DNA from 3 places in the Pelotomaculum schinkii genome. Region 2 is predicted to be linked to each of the others. Evidence: riboswitches for the same ligand, from Rfam matches in the RefSeq annotation. Region 2 holds a riboswitch; each other region holds the start of a gene.

Region 1 (6,250 bases), on a different contig from region 2:
ATATCTTCTTAGCCGAGACCGAGCAGTCTGCCGAACTGGTAGACCAGGACTGCCATCAGCCAACCGAGTACCAGCGTGTATGCCACGGCAAAAGCCGTCCAGGTCCAGGAGTTTGTTTCCCTCTTAATTGTCCCGATCACGGCGGCGCAGGGAATATAGAGCAAAGTCATAACCATGAAGGCATAAGCGGACAGGGGTGTCCAGGCTTGAGCGATTGCCGCCGTTAAGCCGGCCTCTTCAGCTCCGTAGATTACACCCAGGGTGCCGACAACCACCTCTTTGGCCAGGATGCCGAATACCAGAGCGACTGCCGCCTCCCAGGTACCGAACCCGGCAGGTTTAAAGATTGGCGCCACAAAGCTGCCAATCCAGCCCAGGATGCTATCCTGGCTGGCGTATTCTACACCAACGGGCAAGTTGGACAGTGCCCAGACCAGTACCACTACTGCGAAAATAATCGTCCCGGCCTTACGGATAAAGGAACTGCCCTTCTCCCACATGTGGATGAAGGTGCTTTTAAGGGTGGGTACGCGGTATGGGGGTAATTCCATGACGAAGTGGGAGGTTTCCCCTTTAAACAGGAACCGCTTGAACAGCATCCCCATCAGGATAGCCAGCGCCAGCCCCAGAAGGTAAAGCGAGAAGATTACCAATCCCTGGTTTGCGGTGAAAAAGGCGCCGGCAAACAAGATATAGACAGGCAGCCGCGCCGTGCAGGACATCAGCGGCGTGATCAAGATGGTGATCAACCGGTCTCTTTTATTCTCTAATGTTCTGGTGGCCATGACAGCCGGGACGTTGCACCCGAAGCCGATCAAAAGCGGAATAAAGGACTTGCCGTGTAAGCCGAGGGCGTGCATAAGCCGGTCCATGATAAACGCCGCGCGGGCCATGTACCCGCTGTCTTCCAAAAGTGAGATAGCAAAAAACAACAGAAATATATTAGGAATAAAGACCAGGACAGAGCCTACGCCGCCAATAATGCCGTCAACTATCAGTGACATCAGAAGCCCGGGCATGCCTGCGCTCTCCAGCCAGGCTCCGGTCACTCCGCCAAACCACTCAAAGAAGGTTTCAATCCAGCCGATAAAGGGGTCGCCGACTGTAAAGGTGAACTGGAATATGGCCCACATGGCGAATAAGAAGATCGGAATTCCCAGGTAGCGGTTGGTGACAATACGGTCGATCTTGTCGGATCTGGAAAGCCGTTCTTCGGTCGTCTGCCGCCGCGTCATGACCTCTTTGGCCAGGCCGCCGATAAAGCCGTAGCGTTTGTCGGCGAGCAGGGATTCAATGTCCTCTCCCAGAAGTCCCTCCAGGCGTTTGACGGCTTCGGCGCGCCGGGCCAGCAGACGCTCCAGGCCGGGATACTTCGCCAGGCTTTTCAGGACGCCTTGATCACCCTCAAGCACCTTCACCGCCAGCCACCGGGGCGCAAAATTTTCCACCAACTGCCGGTTTGACAAGATATCTTGTTCCAGGGCGGCCAGTTCAGTTTCCACTTCTTTACCATAGTTGATTTGAACAACTCGCGGGTTTTTATTGCCGGCCGCTTGTAAAGCCTGTGCCACCAGCTCTTTCGTCCCCTGGCCGCGGGTGCCTACCGTCCGGATCGCCGGTACGCCTAATAGCTCGGAGAACCTGGCCGCATTAATGTCTATCTGCTTTGCTTTCAGTTCGTCAGACATGTTCAGGGCGATTACCAGATTGGAGCCCATCTCCAGAAGCTGTGTGGTCAGATAAAGGTTGCGTTCGAGGTTGGTAGCGTCAATGATATTGATGACCACGTCAGGTTTTTCAAATAGAATATAATCGCGGGCAACCGCTTCGTCTTCCGAGTAAGCTCCAAGGCTGTATGTCCCGGGCAGGTCCACCACCCGGATCACCTTTCCTTCAGAAACAAGTTGTCCTTCCTTTTTTTCAACCGTTACGCCGGGCCAGTTGCCCACATGCTGATGCGCTCCTGTCAAGCTGTTGAAGATTGTGGTCTTGCCGGAGTTGGGGTTGCCAGCCAGGGCCACCACGATCTGTTTTTCATTTTTTATGGCTTGCGCCGCTTCCATATGGAAACCACCTCCTGATAGTTAGTCGAGACTAACACTTTTTTGAAAAAAATTATGCTTTACTGGCTTCTTCTACGAAAATCTTCAAAGCCATACCCCGGCCGATAGCCAGGCGCCCATCCCCGACAGAAATAATCAGCGGGCCGCCCATATCGTTTTTGATAATGCTTAACCTGGTCCCGCGGACAATACCCATTTCCGACAATCGCTGGGCTAAATTCCTGCCGCTGCCGAGTTCCCTGACGACGGCGTCCCTGCCTACCTGGAGAAATCCAAGGGGTAAAACGCTGCCACCCATGGCTACACCACCTCCACAAAGATAGTAGCGGCTTCTTCTTTTCTGAGGCTCAGATGATAGCCTCTCACCAATACCTCAATAGGATCTCCTAGAGGGGCCACGCCCTTCACGAAGATTTCTGCCCCCGGTGTAACACCCATTTCCAGGATCCGGCGGTGAACAGGCCCTTTCGCCGTAGTGCGCAGCACTTTACCCTTTTCTCCGGTTTGCAGCTCGCTGAGAGCCCTGGTATTAACCGATCTCAATATTTTTGCCTCCCTTCCTTCATCCCCTATCGGGTTTTTCATGGCGCCCGCCCCGGAGGAGATGCCAGCGCCAGCGGCTCCTTCCGGTTTACCGGTTGTCTCCAGAAATTCCATAAACTTTTCCAGGGTTTGCTGGCTGACCACATGTTCCATCAGGCAGGCGTCCTTTTCGGCAATGTTAGGATCGACACCCAGCACTTCAACGAGAAATCTTCTCAATGTTCGGTGCCGGTGGCGTACTTTAATCGCCAACTCTCTTCCTGCGCAGGTTAATTCAACCGGTCCGTATCTTTCCTGAGCTACCAGCCCCAGGTCTTTCAGGCTGCTGATAGTCTGGGATACACTTGCTTTGGCGATGCTCAACATGTTGGCTATATCAGTAATCCTGGCCAAACCGTCGTCTTTTTCGGACAGGTTCAGTATTGCTTCCAGGTAGTCCTGCATAGACGAAGATATGGCAAAGGTCCCGGTCATGACGACACCTCCTTGAATAAATGGCAGAGAAAGGTTAAGCAAGCCTAACTCTCAGATTAAAAATAAAGGATAATGATAATCATTATCAATATCCTATTCTAAAGATAAACTTTTATTTGCCTCTTTGTCAAGAATAATTTTTGAGAATGCCGGCGTCGGACACGCGGAAGTGGATCTTGCTACAAAAGGAAGTTGGGGCGACGGCGAATGGATAAGGAAGCGGGAGGGAAGAATGAAGAAAACAGGTGTCAAGCGTGTTGCTGCAGGATTAACCTTGCAAGAAACTCCTGGTGAGCTAGGAATGACCGCCGCCGGGAAAGGGCTTCTTGATGAAAAAAGGCTGCAACGGGGGATGTCTTTATTGGACAAAGAGCTTAAGCTGCAGTTTATAGAAGCCTTAAACAGGATGGAAGGAAAAGAGTATATAGCTGCTTTCATTGCCTTTGGAGCTGCCCCAACGGTAATGGGCAAAAAACCTTCTTCTCTTATCGCCTTTAATAGTAAAGTTAAAGGTCATATGTTTTTATGGCAGCGGTATGGCAGGGAGGTATGTGAAGAACTCAAACTGCAATACCTCGTGCTTAAAGAAGGGGACGGGAATGTGCTGGTGCTCTTTTACAAGAGCGCAATGCTAGAGTTGTTTGTTAATAACGAGCGTAGTCTGCAATTCTTAAGAAGAATGGGTTATGGGGAAGCAGTGACCCTGGAGCAGAAGCTCCATATGTTAAAGAAAAGGTTTAAGGAGATATGCCCTCATGAGGTAGGCATATTTCTGGGCATTCCCGTGGAGGATGTCGAAGGATTTATCAAGCATAACGGTAAAGAGTGCCTCACCAGCAGGGATTGGAAGGTGTATAAGAATCCCAGGCGCGCCGAGATTCTTTTCAGAGTTTATGACGCGGCAAGGAGCAGTGTTGCCAGGGCTGTCGTGGGGAATGCTAAGAATTGGGAATATTGTAGCGGCAACGAAGGTTGCGCGGAATCAGAAAGCTTGATACCGCATTCCTATAATTGAAACTATAGACAGAATAATGAAAATAAAGTATAATGCAAATATTAATGAAACCAACTGATTGCTAAACAAAATATGAACGGGGAACCAGGTGAGAATCCTGGACGGTCCGGCCACTGTATGTCGGGTAGTAACTTCCACTAGCCACTGGATATTTGTCGTCCGGGAAGGCGGAAGCGTCGATGACCCATGAGTCAGGAAACCTGTCTTTTAAATTAAGCGCTTTCCAGGGAAAGGCGCGTGATTTGATTGTCATAATTTTGACATCAAAGTCCCGGTTTTTCTATTGGAAAAGCCGGGATTTTTATTTTGCTCCAAATTGATTTAAAGGGGGTATTTATATGGTTTTAACTGGTTTGGAAAAAGGATATGTGCAGGTTTATACCGGCAACAGCAAGGGTAAAACGACGGCTGCCCTGGGTCTGGCTTTCCGTGCCATGGGCCGCGGGTTAAAAACGTATATTGGCCAGTTTATGAAAGGTCAAAAGTACTCCGAGTTAAAATCGGCGGAGATGTGCAAGCCTTATATAACTATTGAGCAATACGGCAAGGACACATTTATTCACGTGCAAAATCCACCTCTGGAAGAGGACGTTAAAATGGCCCGGGAAGGGCTTGAAAAAGCGAAAAAAGCAATGAATTCAGGTGCATACGATATAATCGTATTCGATGAAATAAATACCGCTCATTTCTTTAACCTCATTACAATTGAAGAAATGCTCGAAATTATCAACTCCAAACCTGATCAGGTTGAAGTAATATTTACCGGCAGGTATGCTCCGCAGGAAATTATTGAAGCTGCGGACCTGGTAACGGAAATGCTGGAAATAAAGCATTATTACACCAAGGATGTCCCTGCCCGTGATGGTATTGAACGGTAACACGCTTTGGCGATAAATCTTTAGAGTGCTCTTGAAACAGGTTTATAAATTCAAAGGCATATGAAAAAGCACAATAACAAATAAGACAGATAATAATTGGTATTGACATAATAATTGATTAGTGTTTAAATGTGGATAATTTAAGAAATTTGTCCAGGTTCCTCCGCATAGCGGGGGTGAAAAGGGAACCGGGTGAAAATCCCGGACGGTCTGGCCACTGTAAGTGGGGAGCGACTCCCAAAATGCCACTGGATTTATAATCCGGGAAGGCGGGAGGCATGCTGTGATCCACAAGTCAGGAGACCTGCCTGGTCAATAGCGCCGCCTTCCGTGGAAAGGACAGGGCTTTAGCTGTGTTTATTAAGGTATGTACCTTGAAAAACCCGGCCTCTTAACGGATGAGGCCGGGTTTTTCATGTTGATATCTCCTTCTTTCGTTTTACCTGTTCAGTGATGAATAGGTATCCTTTTTAAAATAATTAGCAACTACATATAGAGCCTTCAAACCCATACTTTTACACACCTTGATGCAGCATTATCATGGATATTGACATTATTCAGGAAGTTTAGGAGGTGAAACTAATAGGTGACGAAATCGAACCCAAGAAAACACTGGAATGGACCCTGGCACATGGCAGATCAGCTTGATACAAAATAAACTTAAGGGAGGTTGGAAGATTTGTATACAAGGGGTAACAAAATGTTTAAAAAGCCAAGCTTGTGGCTTACTGTGTTGATGACCATAATGCTGTTAATACCCGTGGTCAGCGCTAATGCGGCAGGGGGGGCGGGTTCGCCGGCAAATTGCGCCGTGCAGTTTCTCTACAACGACTACACGACAAACGGGATAAACAACTCCGACGCCGGAGTGGGTTCTTATGCCCTTTTTGTGTTAACCCAGGCAGATGTTGATGTCAGTACCTGGGAATATAATGGTGAGAATCTTAAAGATGCGGTAATAAGCGCAATATCCGGGGACATAACAAACGCCGCAGACCCGTCCAAAGCTTCCGCCAAGCTCCTGGCTCAGGATCTGGCGGCTGCAAAAGCGTTGGGACGAGATGATTTGGCTGACCAATTAGTGCAGATTTTGCAAAACAGGCAGAGCAGCGCCGGTTTTGACAGCAACCTGTACAGCGATATCCCGGCCTATGATCTTTTAGGCAGGGTGGATTCTGTTGGTGAAATAAATATAGACTACGCTAAGGACTGTATTTTAGGGTCACAGAATACAACAGCCGGTGACCAGAACTATGGAAGTTTTGGCGGTACATTTG
Region 2 (6,250 bases):
TGCTGAGAATATCATTGCCTTCAGCCAGCGGAAAATTTAAACGGCTGGCTGCCGCACAAAAGGAGGTAATACCGGGCACTGTCTCAATAGTAATCCCGTTGCCCTCGAGCAGCCTGTATATGTAGATATAGGTGCTGTATAGCATCGGGTCACCCAGGGTGAGGAAAGCGACATTTTTCCCTTCCTGCAATAAATCCAGGATGACGGTTTTATTCTGCTCCCAGGCCTCTGTCAGGAAACTACGGTCAAATACCATGGGGAAAGCCAGCTCAAGGATCCTGGTGTCATCCCGAATATAGTTTCCGGCTATGGAGAGAGCGATGCTGCCCTCCTTTTTCTCCGTACGGGGCGCAATGATGACATCCACATTCTGCAATAACTTTATCGCCTTCAGGGTAAGCAAGTCCGGATCCCCCGGCCCTACGCCTATACCGTAAAACACGCCTTTCATGGTAACCTCCACCCTTTTAACATTCTTTATCACTTGCCGTTGCCCAGTTCTTTGAAAACATCGGGATATAAAATACTCCCGACCTCAACGATACCTTCCAACAACCTCATGGTAGGCCTGGACATGATTTCCTCATTCAACACATATACCTGTCGTTCCTGGACAGCTTTTATAATCCGGAAACCGGGGCGGTTGTAGACGTCCTGTTCCCTGACCCGGTTCATTTCACCGTTTTGCACGATGTAGACATCAATATCATTGCTCCTGGTCAGCAGCCGCTCCTGACCGTAAGCCGCAATGGTACTCCCCTCCCTGACCGCCCTGGCGTCCGCGGCAATATTTACGGCTCCCGCCCGCTCCAGTACAAAGGCAGCGTTTGAATCTGACGTGCAGGTCTTTAGGTCGTCCTGGTTGGTTTCAAAAAAAACTCTCTTTCGTTCTTCCGGCGAAATTTGCTCGACTACTTCCTCGATTTCCTGCAGCTTCTTGTTAAAGCCATCCACAAGGTCCCCGGCTTCCTTCTCCTTTCCGGTTAGCTTGCCAAGTTTCTGAAGATACGTAAAGAATTGCTCGATGTTCTCCGGGTACAGGGTCACAACTGGTATACCCGCGGCTTCCAGTTTGGTGATAAAATCGGGATTGGCGTTTGATATAAAGGGCCTGCTTAAGACCAGATCCGGCCTGGCGGCAATAACCTTTTCAGGGTCTCCCCGGAAGCTGAACCCTGGTTTTGTCAGCGCTTCAGGCGGGTAGGTCTCATTACCGGAAACACCTACGATCTCCTCGCTCAAGCCCAGGGCGAAGAGGTTCTCCGTGTGGGCCGGGTACAGCGATACAATGCGCCTGGCCGTTTCTTTAAGCCTGATTTCTTTGCCGAGGTCGTCGACTACGACAATCCCGCCGGATTCCTCTGTTGGTTTGGATGAGCCGCATCCGGCCAGCATGCCAAAAAGCAGCAAGAAGATAAACAAAATTATAAGCTTTCTACGATGCAAAAACATTTGCTTTTCCTCCTTTTAGGCCAGTTCCGGCAAAAGCGACAGGTTATATACACCATTGCAGGTGTTTTTCTGTATTTGCACCTTGATTTTGAAAACCTTGCTTATAACTTCTTCGTTAAAAACCTGCTCTGCCGGACCGCTGCAGACCACCTTGCCCCTTTCCAGGTAGACCAGTTCATCACAAAATATACCGGCAAGGCTCAGGTCGTGCATCGCGGCAATTACAGTCAAGCCTTGCTCTACATTCATTCTTTTCACCAGGCTCATCAACTCGATCTTGTGGCAAATATCCAAATTGGAAGTGGCTTCGTCGAGAAAAAGCACTTCCGGCGTCTGGGCCAGCGCTCGCGCCAGAATCACCCGCTGTCGTTCACCGCCGCTCAAGTTGGTGATGGGCTTTTCAGCATGTTCCATAATCCCGCATACCTCCATACACCGGTACACTACCTCCAGGTCGGCGCCGGTAGACCTGGCAAAGCGGTTCAGGTGCGGCTTGCGTCCCATCATGACGATTTCCGTTACGGAAAAGGGGAAATTTATATAATAATCCTGTGGCACTACCGCAAAACTCCGGGCAATTTCCCTGCGGCTATAGCCGCTCAGGTCCCGGTCCTGCCAGAGAACGCGGCCGGAGGTAGGTTTCATGGCGCCGCTGAGCACACTGATTAAAGTCGTTTTGCCGCTGCCGTTGGGCCCGAGGAGCCCGTAAAAACCACCATGCCTGATTTCCATACTGACTTCCTGCAGTGCCGCTTGGATTCCGTAATCCATTGTTACCCGGTCGGTGTAGAGCAGGGCAGTTGCTTTCATGGCTGCCTCCTAGTAAATCTGCTTTTTGGCTTTAAGCTTGAAAATATAACAGAAAAAAGGTCCGCCCAGCAGGGCTGTAAGGACACCTACCGGGATCTCCGTGGCCAGAAGGCTTCTGGCAATGGTATCGGCGCCACAAAGGAGCAGGGCTCCGCCCAAGGCCGAAGCCGGGAGCAGGATGCGGTGGTCGGAACCCACCAGCATGCGCATCAGGTGGGGCACAATCAGACCCACAAAGCCGATGACTCCGGAGACAGAAACGCAGACCGCCGTCATCATTGACGAGGCCACGAGCAGGATCGTGGTCACCTGGCCGTCATTGACGCCCAACTGCCTGGCCTGTTTTGTGCCCAGGCTGAGTACGTTGAGGTCGTCAGCAAAATAGCAGCAAACAGCAATGCCAACCAGGACCGCGGGCAGGCACAGGTAAACATGATGCCAGCTCCGCGAGGCAAAGCTTCCCATCAGCCAGAAAACGATTGAGCCCACTCCTTCCCCGGCCAGGCTCTTTACAAAGCTGATGGCCGCAGAAAGAATGGCGCTGACGATAACACCGGAGAGAATCAGGTTGGTCACAGCCAAAACCCCGTCAGCCAAAGCCAGACCGTACACTACAGCCAAAGCAAGCAGTGCGCCGGCCAAAGCCAATAATGATATGGAAAGGCTTGCCAGGTCACCAGGCAGATAGATCCCGAAGAAGATGGCCAACGTGGCCCCAAAAGCAGCTCCGGTAGAAACACCAAGGGTATAAGGATCGGCCAGCGGGTTCATCAGAAGCCCCTGAAAAACGGCGCCGGCGGCGCCCAGGCCGGCCCCTACCAGAACGGCTACAATGATCCGCGGCAGCCTGATATCCATGAGTACTGCCTGGTGTACATCATCCAGCGCTCCGGATGTGGCGCTGCCGGCGCTAAATGATGTGAATATAATCCGCGCTATCTCCGCAGGCGGAATCTTGACCACGCCCTGACCGGTAAAATAAAGGCAGGCGGCCACCAGCAGGACGGCCAGTAAAACTATCACCCAAAGCCTTTGGCGCTCTTTTTTTTTGAATTTCAGTACAAACTCCTGCTGCATTGAGACCTGCCCGTCGCATTGATATCTTGATAATGACATATCCGGTTAATTGAGCAGTCAAGGTTTCATTTAAGAAAGCTCGAGGAATCATGATCTATTAAAAAATTGACTATTGTTTGAAAAGTGATCCCGGCAGGCTGCGCCTGCCGGCCCCTTGCGCGGGGAAACCATACGAAAAGGAGGAGATATAACATGGAAAAGCCCGGCTTATAGCAAAAGCCGGGCTGTCCAAAAAAGGCTTAAAACCTTCTCATAGATCCCTTTAATGCGCCTTCCTTTCCGAGGCAGGAGGCACGTGACTTTTGCCCAGGCAGGTCTACTGACTTGTGTTTCGCTGCCGGCTCCACCTTCCCAGGCCTTGACCCAGTGGTATTTGGAGCGGCTCCACACTTACAGTGGCCGGACCGTCCGGGACTTGCACCCGGTTCCCTTTTCATCCCCGTAAAAATGGGGACACCTGCAACAACTTATTTTGTTGAAATTATACTAACATTGTTTTCGATGTTTGTCCATATATTATTTATTCTGCCTGATGCAACCTGCCTTGATATTTTCTTCCTGGCTGCAGAATTAAAATATTTGGATGCAATAGGTCTGCGCAAAGTCAACGCGCCTTACTGCAGCAGGTTATTTTCGCGCTCCGTCGGGTCGTATAACAAGCCCGGCGACTGCAGCCTGTTTTCATAAACGGCGTCATTTTCCTTATAAACCGCAGGGTCATAGGACTGGCGCAGAATCTCTTCAAGCTCGGCAATCAGAGGCAGGCGGGGATTGCTTGTTGTACACTGGTCTTCGAAAGCTTTTTCGGCCAACTGTGGAAGCTTGGCCATAAACTGCTGCCGGTCAACACCCAGTTCACTGAATGTCGCCGGGACACCCAGGCTTTTGTTCAGGGTCCGCACCGCATTGACCAGGCTGCGCACACCCTCTTCGGGAGTTGCCGCGGGAAGGCCGAGGTAGGCGGCTATCTGACGGTATTTTTCAGTGGCAACAAAGTGTCTGTATTTCGGAAATGAAACAAATTTCGTGGGCAACGCAGCATTGTACTCAATTACATACGGGAGCAAAATAGCATTCGCCCGGCCGTGCGGGATATCAAATTCCCCCCCCACCTTGTGGGCCAGGCTGTGGTTGATGCCCAAAAAGGCGTTGGTAAAGGCCATGCCCGCTATGGTTGAGGCATAGTGCATGTTTTCCCTGGCCAAACTTTCGCCCTCCTGCCAGGACCGCGGCAGGTAGCGGAAAACCAGGTCGATGGCCTTTAAGGCCAGGGAATCGCTAAATTCTGAAGCCATCACCGACACATAAGACTCAATTGCGTGAGACAAAACGTCCAGACCAGAGTCGGCAGCCAGAGAGCTGGGTAACGATTCCACGAAATCCGGGTCGACAATGGCCACGTCCGGCGTTAATTCGTAGTCCGTCAGGGGGTACTTGATATCTTTGCCCCGGTCCGTAATCACGGCGAAGGCAGTCACTTCCGAGCCGCTGCCGCTGGTCGTAGGTATCGCCACCAGCCTGGCCTTACGCCCTAATTTGGGGAACTTATAGGTCCGCTTGCGTATGTCGAGGAACTTAAGCTTTAAAAATTCAAATTCAACCTCCGGGTGCTCATAAAACAACCACATCCCCTTGGCCGCGTCAATGGCGGAGCCCCCGCCCAGAGCAATGATCGTGTCGGGCTGGAAACGCTTCATGATATCGCGGCCTTTCAGCACCAGTTCCAGCGAAGGGTTGGGCTCAACCTCGCTGAACACCTCCACCTGGGGCCGTTCTGTTCTCTTTTCCAGGTGGTACCTGATCTTGTCGAGGTAGCCGAGCTGTACCAGCGGCGGATCGGTTACGATAAAGGCCCGCCTGATTTCCGGCATTTTGGAGAGATACTGAACCGAGCCCCGTTCAAAGTAAATTCTCTCCGGCACCTTAAACCACTGCATGTTGACCCGCCTTTGAGCCACCCTTTTAATGTTGATCAGGTTAACCGCGCTGACGTTGGCGGTAGTGGAGTTTCTTCCGTAGGAACCACAGCCCAGTGTCAGGGAGGGTGTGTTGGTATTGTATATATCACCTATGGCTCCATGCGAGGAAGGTGAATTGACAATAATCCTGCCCACCGGTATCCTGCTCGAAAATTCTTCAATGATACCGTCATCAGACGAGTGAATCACGGCTGAATGGCCCATCCCGCCGAATTCCACCATTTGCCGGCAGCGTTCAATACCCTGCCGGACCCCATCTACAATATAATAGGCCAGGATGGGGCTGAGCTTTTCCCGCGACAGAGGGTACTCCGGCCCCACCCCGTCCAGCGGCACAACCAGTATTTTAGTTGCATCAGGTACGCTAAAACCGGCCATTCCGGCAATTGTCGCAGCCTTCTTGCCGACCACCTCCGGGCTCATCGAGCAGGTTTCGCCACAGGTGGCCAAACTTTCCAAGCTTTTCGCCTCCTCAGGAGAAACAAAATAACAGCCGTTCTCAACCAGGAGACCTTTCACCTCTGACGCCACCTCGCGGTCGACGATTACCCCCTGTTCAGAAGCGCAGATCATCCCGTTGTCAAAAGTTTTACTTAAGATCAGGTCTGTGACGGCCCTTTTTACGTCGGCGGTTTTTTCTATGTAACAGGGCACGTTGCCCGGCCCCACTCCGAGGGCCGGCTTGCCGCTGCTGTAAGCGGACTGGACCATTCCCGCTCCTCCCGTGGCCAGGATCAACGCCACCCCCGGGTGAGACATCAGCATCCTGGTGGCGTTAAGCGAGGGGCGTTCAATCCAGCTGACGCAGTCAACCGGAGCCCCGGCGGCCACTGCAGCCTCCAGCACGGTTTTCGCGGCAGCCACGCTGCTTTTCTGTGCCCCGGGATGAAAGCCGAAAACAATCGGGTTTCTGGTTTTAATTGAAATCAGGG
Region 3 (6,250 bases), on a different contig from region 2:
AACGCCCCGGCTGCATATGATGTTGTCATCCAGGGCTTTAGCGGTGACGTAACCAAGACCTGCCCGCTTTTGCCCCATCCTGCAGCAGCCGTCAATAAGGCCTGCCGCGGGGTACTTGCGGTTGTTAAAGTCCACAATGGATGTGGTCAGGTACATTAAGCCGCCGCACTCAGCATATACGGGCATGCCGGAGGTGACCGCGGCTTTCAGGTCTTTCTGGAAGAGGGTGTTGCGGGACAGTTCTTCAAGAAACATTTCCGGGAAGCCTCCCCCTATATAGAGGCCATGCAGGTCGGCAGGCAGTCCTTGCCCGCTCAGTGGACTGCACGGCGCCAGTTCAGCGCCAAATGCTGTGAGCAGGTCAAGGGCGTCCTGGTAATAAAAATTAAAACCCCGATCCTGCACCAGACCCAGCCTTACCCGGCGCTCTCCAGGCATATCCGGGAAAACACGCCTGCCAGGTTTCGGCAAGTTTACTGTTTCCCCCGCCAGGGCGATTAGATGTGCAAAATCGATCCCTTCCTCCACAGCTTGCTGCATTGCTGTCAAGTGTTCCGGCAATCTTGATTTTTCCGTGGTTGGCAAAAGCCCCAGGTGTCTTTCCGGGAGCTGAATATCCGGTTGACGGTAAACATAGCCGACAACAGGGATCCGACAGTTAGACTCGATTGCTTCTTTTAATATCCGGTAGTGCCTCAGGCTGGATACGCGGTTAAGGATGACGCCACGGATGTTGACAGCGGGGTCCATCTGTTGATAGCCCAAAACAACCGCGGCGGCGCTGCGCGCCATGGAACGGGCGTCAAGGACCAAAATTACCGGGGTCTCAAGGATTTTGGCCACATGGGCGGAACTGCTGTTAGCAGTCGCGCCGATCCCGTCATATAGTCCCATCACTCCCTCGATAATGGATATATCGGCGTCTGCCGCTGAGCGAATGAAAAGTTCCCGCAACGTTTCTTCACCCAGCATCCACCAGTCCAGGTTGCGGCACACACGGCCGGTGACAGCGTTATGATATCCAGGGTCAATATAGTCGGGACCCACTTTAAAGGGTTGTACGTTTAAACCACGCTTATTTAGCGAGGCCATGATAGCTGTGGATAAGGTGGTTTTCCCTACCCCGCTATGGGTGCCGGCAATCAGCAGCCTGGGTATGCTTGACATGAGGTCGCTCCTATGTCAGCAGGTACCAGCCCGCAAGGCCCAGACCTGCTGTTAAAGTTGCTGTTACGTACATAATCTTGACGGTTTGCAGAATATGAAACGGTTTGAGAGGAGCCAAATCCTCCCCCATGTAGGCCCTGAAAGAAGGGCTGCCCTGGTAGTAATTCAGTCCGCCCAATCTTATCTCCAGTGAGCCGGCAACGGCAGCCTCGGGGATACCGCTGTTGGGGCTGGGGTGACTGGAAGAGTCTCTGAGCATCGACGAAATTGCTCCTTTGGTGTTCATCCCGAGCAGCCAGGAAGCTGCCAGGATCAGAAAGCCGGTGATTCTTGCCGGGATATAATTGGCTATATCGTCAAGGCGGGCGGAGGCTTTGCCAAAATTTATATAACGTTCGTTTTTATAGCCCAGCATCGAGTCCAGGGTATTGATCGCCCGGTAAGCCATAGCCAGTGGAGCGCCGCCCAGCAGGGCATAAAAAACGGGTGAAACAATTCCGTCAACAATATTCTCGGCGACGGTTTCAACCGTGGCCCTGGTGACGTCAGCGGCATCCATTTGCTCTGTGTCCCGTCCGACAATCCATCCCACCTTGCGGCGGGCTTCGGCCAAATTGCCCTTTTGTAAAGAGTTGTAAACATCACAGGCTGCCGCGGCCAGACTTTTGGCTGCGATTGTGGTGTAAATAATCCAAACGGTAAGGACAGAGCCAAACCAGTAGTTTATTGCATAGGACCACCTGACCAGGCAGGCGGTTACCAGCCAGCTGCCCCCGGCAACTATGACCGCCACCAGAGCGCCGCATACCAGCAGAGCCGTGGGACTCCTGAAAAAACGCCGCACCCCAGCTTCCAGGCTGGAGATGACCTTGCCGATTAAAACCACCGGGTGGGGCCAACCATGCGGGTCTCCCAAAACCAGGTCCAACAGGTAGGCGGCAAATATAAAAAGTCCGGCGTTTATAGGCATTTCAATTTACCCATGGCAGATAGGTCCCTCCATGCCAAGCAGGCCATAGATCTTTTCCATAGCCAGACTGCTCCGGACAACAGCTGCCAGCTTGTCAAAATCTCTCTCCCTCTGTTCGTGGACCAAAAGGGTATCGGAGGCCTGCAGGGGTTCAAGCCCTTTTCTCCTGCGCAGAGTGTTAATCAGGCGCCTGCGGAAGGAATCACTGTCAAAGATACCGTGGATATAAGTGCCGAAAACAAGGCCGTCCGGGCTTACGGCTCCGTCTGGAAAGAAAACCTTTTCTCCTGAGCGTACCAGTATGGTAAAGGCGGGCCTCACGTCCGGAGCCAGTTCGGTTCTGCCCATATGGATCTCGTAACCGTTAATCCTGTTGTCTGAGGTTTCGCAAAGAAAAAGCCCGGAACCGGCAACTTCAGCCTCCACCTGGGTGGTGATTTTTTCCGGAGCAAAAGTAGTTGAAGTGTCCAGGAGCCCAAGCCCGTCTAGGCGTGGAATTTCAGACTCGGTATGCAGAGGGTCATTTAGTTCCCTGCCCAGCATCTGAAACCCCCCGCAGATGCCGATGACAGGGGTTCCCCTACGGTAAAACTCAACGATCTGCGCCGCTAATCCGGAACGGTTCAGGAATGCCAGGTCGCCGATGGTATTCTTGCTGCCCGGCAGGATGATTAAATCCGGTTCATCCAGGTTGCTTCCCTTGCTTACGTACCGGAGCCTGACGTCAGGCTCGTCCTCCAGCGGGTCAAAGTCCGTGAAATTGGAGATGTGCGGTAGATTAACAACCGCTATATCAACCCAGCCCTGTTCTTCGACCAGTTCGGCACGGCTTCTATCCTCAGGTATGGTATCCTCCTCCTGGACCCTGAACCCCTGAAAATAAGGGACCACCCCGATTACCGGTTTACCGGTTTTCTCTTCCAAAAATTTCACCGCGGGTTGAAAGAGGCTGATATCACCGCGGAATTTGTTGATAATAATTCCGCGTACACGCGCGCGGTCGTCGGGAGCTATCAGTTCCAGGGTGCCTACTACTGAGGCCAGGGCTCCCCCTTTATCAATATCGGCTACGAGCAAAACCGGGGCTTGCGCCATCCTGGCGATACGCATGTTGACAATTTCGTGCTCCTGAAGATTGACTTCAGCCGGGCTTCCGGCGCCTTCGATCACCACCATGTCATTTGCCGCAAGCAGCCGGTTCAGAGCTCCTTCGATTATTGCCAGGGCTTTAGGCGCGTAATCCGTATGGTAACCCATGGCGGACAGGTTGCCCACCGGCTTGCCCAGGACCACCACCTGGGACGATGCGTGTCCGGTAGGTTTGAGCAGAATCGGGTTCATGTCAACAGAAGGCTCCAGACCCGCAGCTTCGGCCTGCACCACCTGAGCCCGCCCCATTTCACCGCCGTCTCTGGTGACAAAGGAATTCAGGGCCATGTTCTGTGACTTAAAAGGGGCGACACGGTAACCGTCCTGTTTAAAAATGCGGCAAAGCGCAGCAACCAGAACGCTCTTGCCTACGTGTGAAGCTGTTCCCTGAATCATGATCGTTTTGGCCGACATAATCAATCACTCCATTTTTGCTCTGCCAGCGACTTTATCTCCAGAGGAAGCCCGGCTATTGTTAAGTAGACCTGGTCCGCCTTTGAGGCCAGAAGCTGATTGACCTTTCCTGCCAGATCCCGGAACGTCCTGCTTAAGGGATAGTCCGGAACCAGGCCCAACCCGACTTCGCTTGAAACGATAATCAGGTGGTGGCCCTGGTGAATCGTTTCGGCTGCGGCTTGAGCCTGCCCAAGGATATATTCCTGCTTTTCAGCAGTCGCAGCTCCGCAGCGTGGCAGGTTTTCTGCCAAAAGAAGATTGGTAAGCCAAAGGGTGGCGCAGTCCAGAAGAAACACATCGCCCTGCTTTCCATCTTTTAAAACCCCAAGGATATTTGTCGGTTCTTCGAACGTGAGCCAGGACGCAGGCCTTCGTCCCTGGTGCAGTTTGACCCTTTCAGCCATTTCCGGGTCTTGTATTGTGGCAGTGGCAATATATTTAACAGCCCCCCCAAGCCGTGAAGCTATGTTCTCAGCCAGCTCGCTTTTACCGCTGCGGGCTCCTCCCAATACCAGGATAAGTTTACCTTTCATAATCCACCAGCCGATCAATACTTTAAATGGGCTTACCATAGTAAAACCCCGCCTCCTTAAAGGAACGGGGTTTGTGTAAAGCAATTTTACCCGCCGTCCCCTTTACCTCGAAGGAAGTTCGGTCGTTACCCGCAGGCAGGTATCCTGGCTTCCGTTTACCCGCATTTACTCCCCTTTAATAAGCCTGGCCGGGCATTAAAGCGCTGTGCGCGTAACCGGTTACAGTGGCGGGACCGCTCAGGTATCGCACCTGATTCCCCAATTACACCCAAAAGGGCGACTGCGGCAATTTAATTTTTCATATTCCACATCATCTACCATTATCCTGCAGAGCAAGAACTATTTATCATGTAATAATATCCTTTACCTTTTTAACCAATTCTTCGATCAGGTGCGGTAACGGCTCAGCCTTTAAGCCGACAATATCAATGCCGGAGCGGCTAAGCGGCAGGAGCACCTTGCGGGCGGGACTGGAAGCAATGGCTTCCGCCATTTTGGGAGTCAACTCACCCAGCATGGCATTTGGAAAAAGAATGCTGATTGGCCCGACAATGATGTCAACCCGTAAGGAATTGTAGAGCACGGCATTTTCGCCGGTTGCTCCTTCGTTGGCGCCTGCCCGCAACATCACGGAAGTGGCCAGAGCATTGGTTCCGAGGGCCAAAAACTCAATATTTTCAGGTAATTCCCGGCGCAGTCTTTCAGTAAGGTGTTTGCCTATACCTCCGCCCTGCCCGTCAATCACGGCTATTCGCACCAAAACCGCCGCCATTCATAATATTTGTAATATATAGCATTATACCATATATGACCAAAAAAAAGACCCCCCCGGGTCTATTGCTTGTCGATTAAACCTTAATCAAGGCGTATTATGCTAATACTAACAATTATTGCCATCCTGTGTATATATCTGTGGATAGATTATTTATTTGCGAAAATTTTGAGAGGCGCCATCCTGAAGTTTTGACTCCAACTCCACTATCTGCCTGTTTTTATGTAATAACCGTTGGGCATAGCGATAATTGTTATGTTGAAGTTTACGATTTTCCCTTTCCAGGCGGGATAAAAATCCAGCTTTATCCTTTTCAATTTTTTCAATCAAGTTCATGAGTACTCTCCGGCTTAACCTGAGCTGTTCAACTTTTTCCTCAAGCTCAAGGACCCTATCCCTTAAGAAATCAACATCCATCCTTTCTTCCACGGCGGCATCTCCTCACCAGGTGTTTCGATCCTAGTATATGCCGGCTTGAAGGCTAATAGACATTTGAGCAGGTTCCCTCACTAAGTGATTGCTAAAGGAAATTAAAATTTTGACCAATCCTCTGTACTGCCTCAGCCAGCACGATTTCGTCTTTGACCAGGGCAATCCTGACGTAACCCTCTCCCATCTCACCGAAAGCGATACCGGGAATAACAATTATGCCGGCTCTTTCCAGCAGGTCGGCGGCAAAATGGCTGGAGGAAGTATACCCGCGTGGAATTGGCGCCCATAAAAACATGGACGCGTTGGGCTTGGGAATCTGCCAACCCAACTTGGCCAGTCCGTCAACAAGCACATCGCGGCGCCTCTGATAGGTACGCGCATTCTCTTTGACGCATTCCTGTGGACCGGTCAGGGCTGCTACAGCAGCTTCCTGGACCGCAAAAAACACTCCGTAATCAATGTTGGATTTGACCAGGGCCAGATTGGATATGGCCTTTTCATTGCCTACGGCAAAGCCGACCCTGCAGCCAGCCATATTGTAGGTCTTGGAAAGTGAGTAGAACTCAACCCCCACTTCCTTTGCGCCGGGGACTTCCAAAAAGCTCATCGGTTTAAACCCGTCGTAAGCCAGTTCGGCGTAGGCCACGTCATGGCAGACGAGGATGTCATATTTGCGCGCAAACTCTACCACTTGTCCAAAAAATTCCCAATCAGCTGAAACGGCAACCGGGTTATTGGGGTAATTAAGCCACATCATTTTGGCCTTGGCGG

What was found. A riboswitch is a leader RNA that binds a small molecule or an ion and turns the genes downstream of it on or off. The one in region 2 is predicted to bind cobalamin.
Region 1: it holds a riboswitch for cobalamin, as region 2 does, so the genes downstream of both, Psch_RS06830 (cob(I)yrinic acid a,c-diamide adenosyltransferase) here and Psch_RS11325 (FecCD family ABC transporter permease) in region 2, are expected to answer to the same signal.
Region 3: it holds a riboswitch for cobalamin, as region 2 does, so the genes downstream of both, cobU (bifunctional adenosylcobinamide kinase/adenosylcobinamide-phosphate guanylyltransferase) here and Psch_RS11325 (FecCD family ABC transporter permease) in region 2, are expected to answer to the same signal.

The regions. Positions count from the first base shown of each region.
Region 1 covers NZ_QFGA01000001.1:1,447,166-1,453,415, reverse strand. The annotation lists gene feoB (ferrous iron transport protein B) at 9-2,063, opposite strand; gene Psch_RS06845 (FeoA family protein) at 2,116-2,361, opposite strand; gene Psch_RS21100 (FeoA family protein) at 2,364-2,648, opposite strand; partial or broken gene Psch_RS21095 (metal-dependent transcriptional regulator) at 2,715-3,050, opposite strand; gene Psch_RS06835 (DUF3793 family protein) at 3,313-4,095, shown strand; cobalamin riboswitch at 4,134-4,317, shown strand; gene Psch_RS06830 (cob(I)yrinic acid a,c-diamide adenosyltransferase) at 4,434-4,973, shown strand; cobalamin riboswitch at 5,112-5,299, shown strand; gene Psch_RS06825 (S-layer homology domain-containing protein) at 5,674-6,250, shown strand, end outside.
Region 2 covers NZ_QFGA01000002.1:70,425-76,674, forward strand. The annotation lists gene cobI (precorrin-2 C(20)-methyltransferase) at 1-451, opposite strand, end outside; gene Psch_RS11315 (ABC transporter substrate-binding protein) at 481-1,452, opposite strand; gene Psch_RS11320 (ABC transporter ATP-binding protein) at 1,468-2,262, opposite strand; gene Psch_RS11325 (FecCD family ABC transporter permease) at 2,272-3,339, opposite strand; cobalamin riboswitch at 3,632-3,815, opposite strand; gene adhE (bifunctional acetaldehyde-CoA/alcohol dehydrogenase) at 3,954-6,250, opposite strand, start outside.
Region 3 covers NZ_QFGA01000001.1:324,190-330,439, reverse strand. The annotation lists gene Psch_RS01675 (cobyrinic acid a,c-diamide synthase CobB) at 1-1,167, opposite strand, end outside; gene cbiB (adenosylcobinamide-phosphate synthase CbiB) at 1,178-2,137, opposite strand; gene Psch_RS01665 (cobyric acid synthase) at 2,144-3,700, opposite strand; gene cobU (bifunctional adenosylcobinamide kinase/adenosylcobinamide-phosphate guanylyltransferase) at 3,703-4,314, opposite strand; cobalamin riboswitch at 4,393-4,574, opposite strand; gene Psch_RS01655 (DUF3842 family protein) at 4,622-5,032, opposite strand; gene Psch_RS01650 (translation initiation factor 2) at 5,201-5,464, opposite strand; gene Psch_RS01645 (LL-diaminopimelate aminotransferase) at 5,568-6,250, opposite strand, start outside.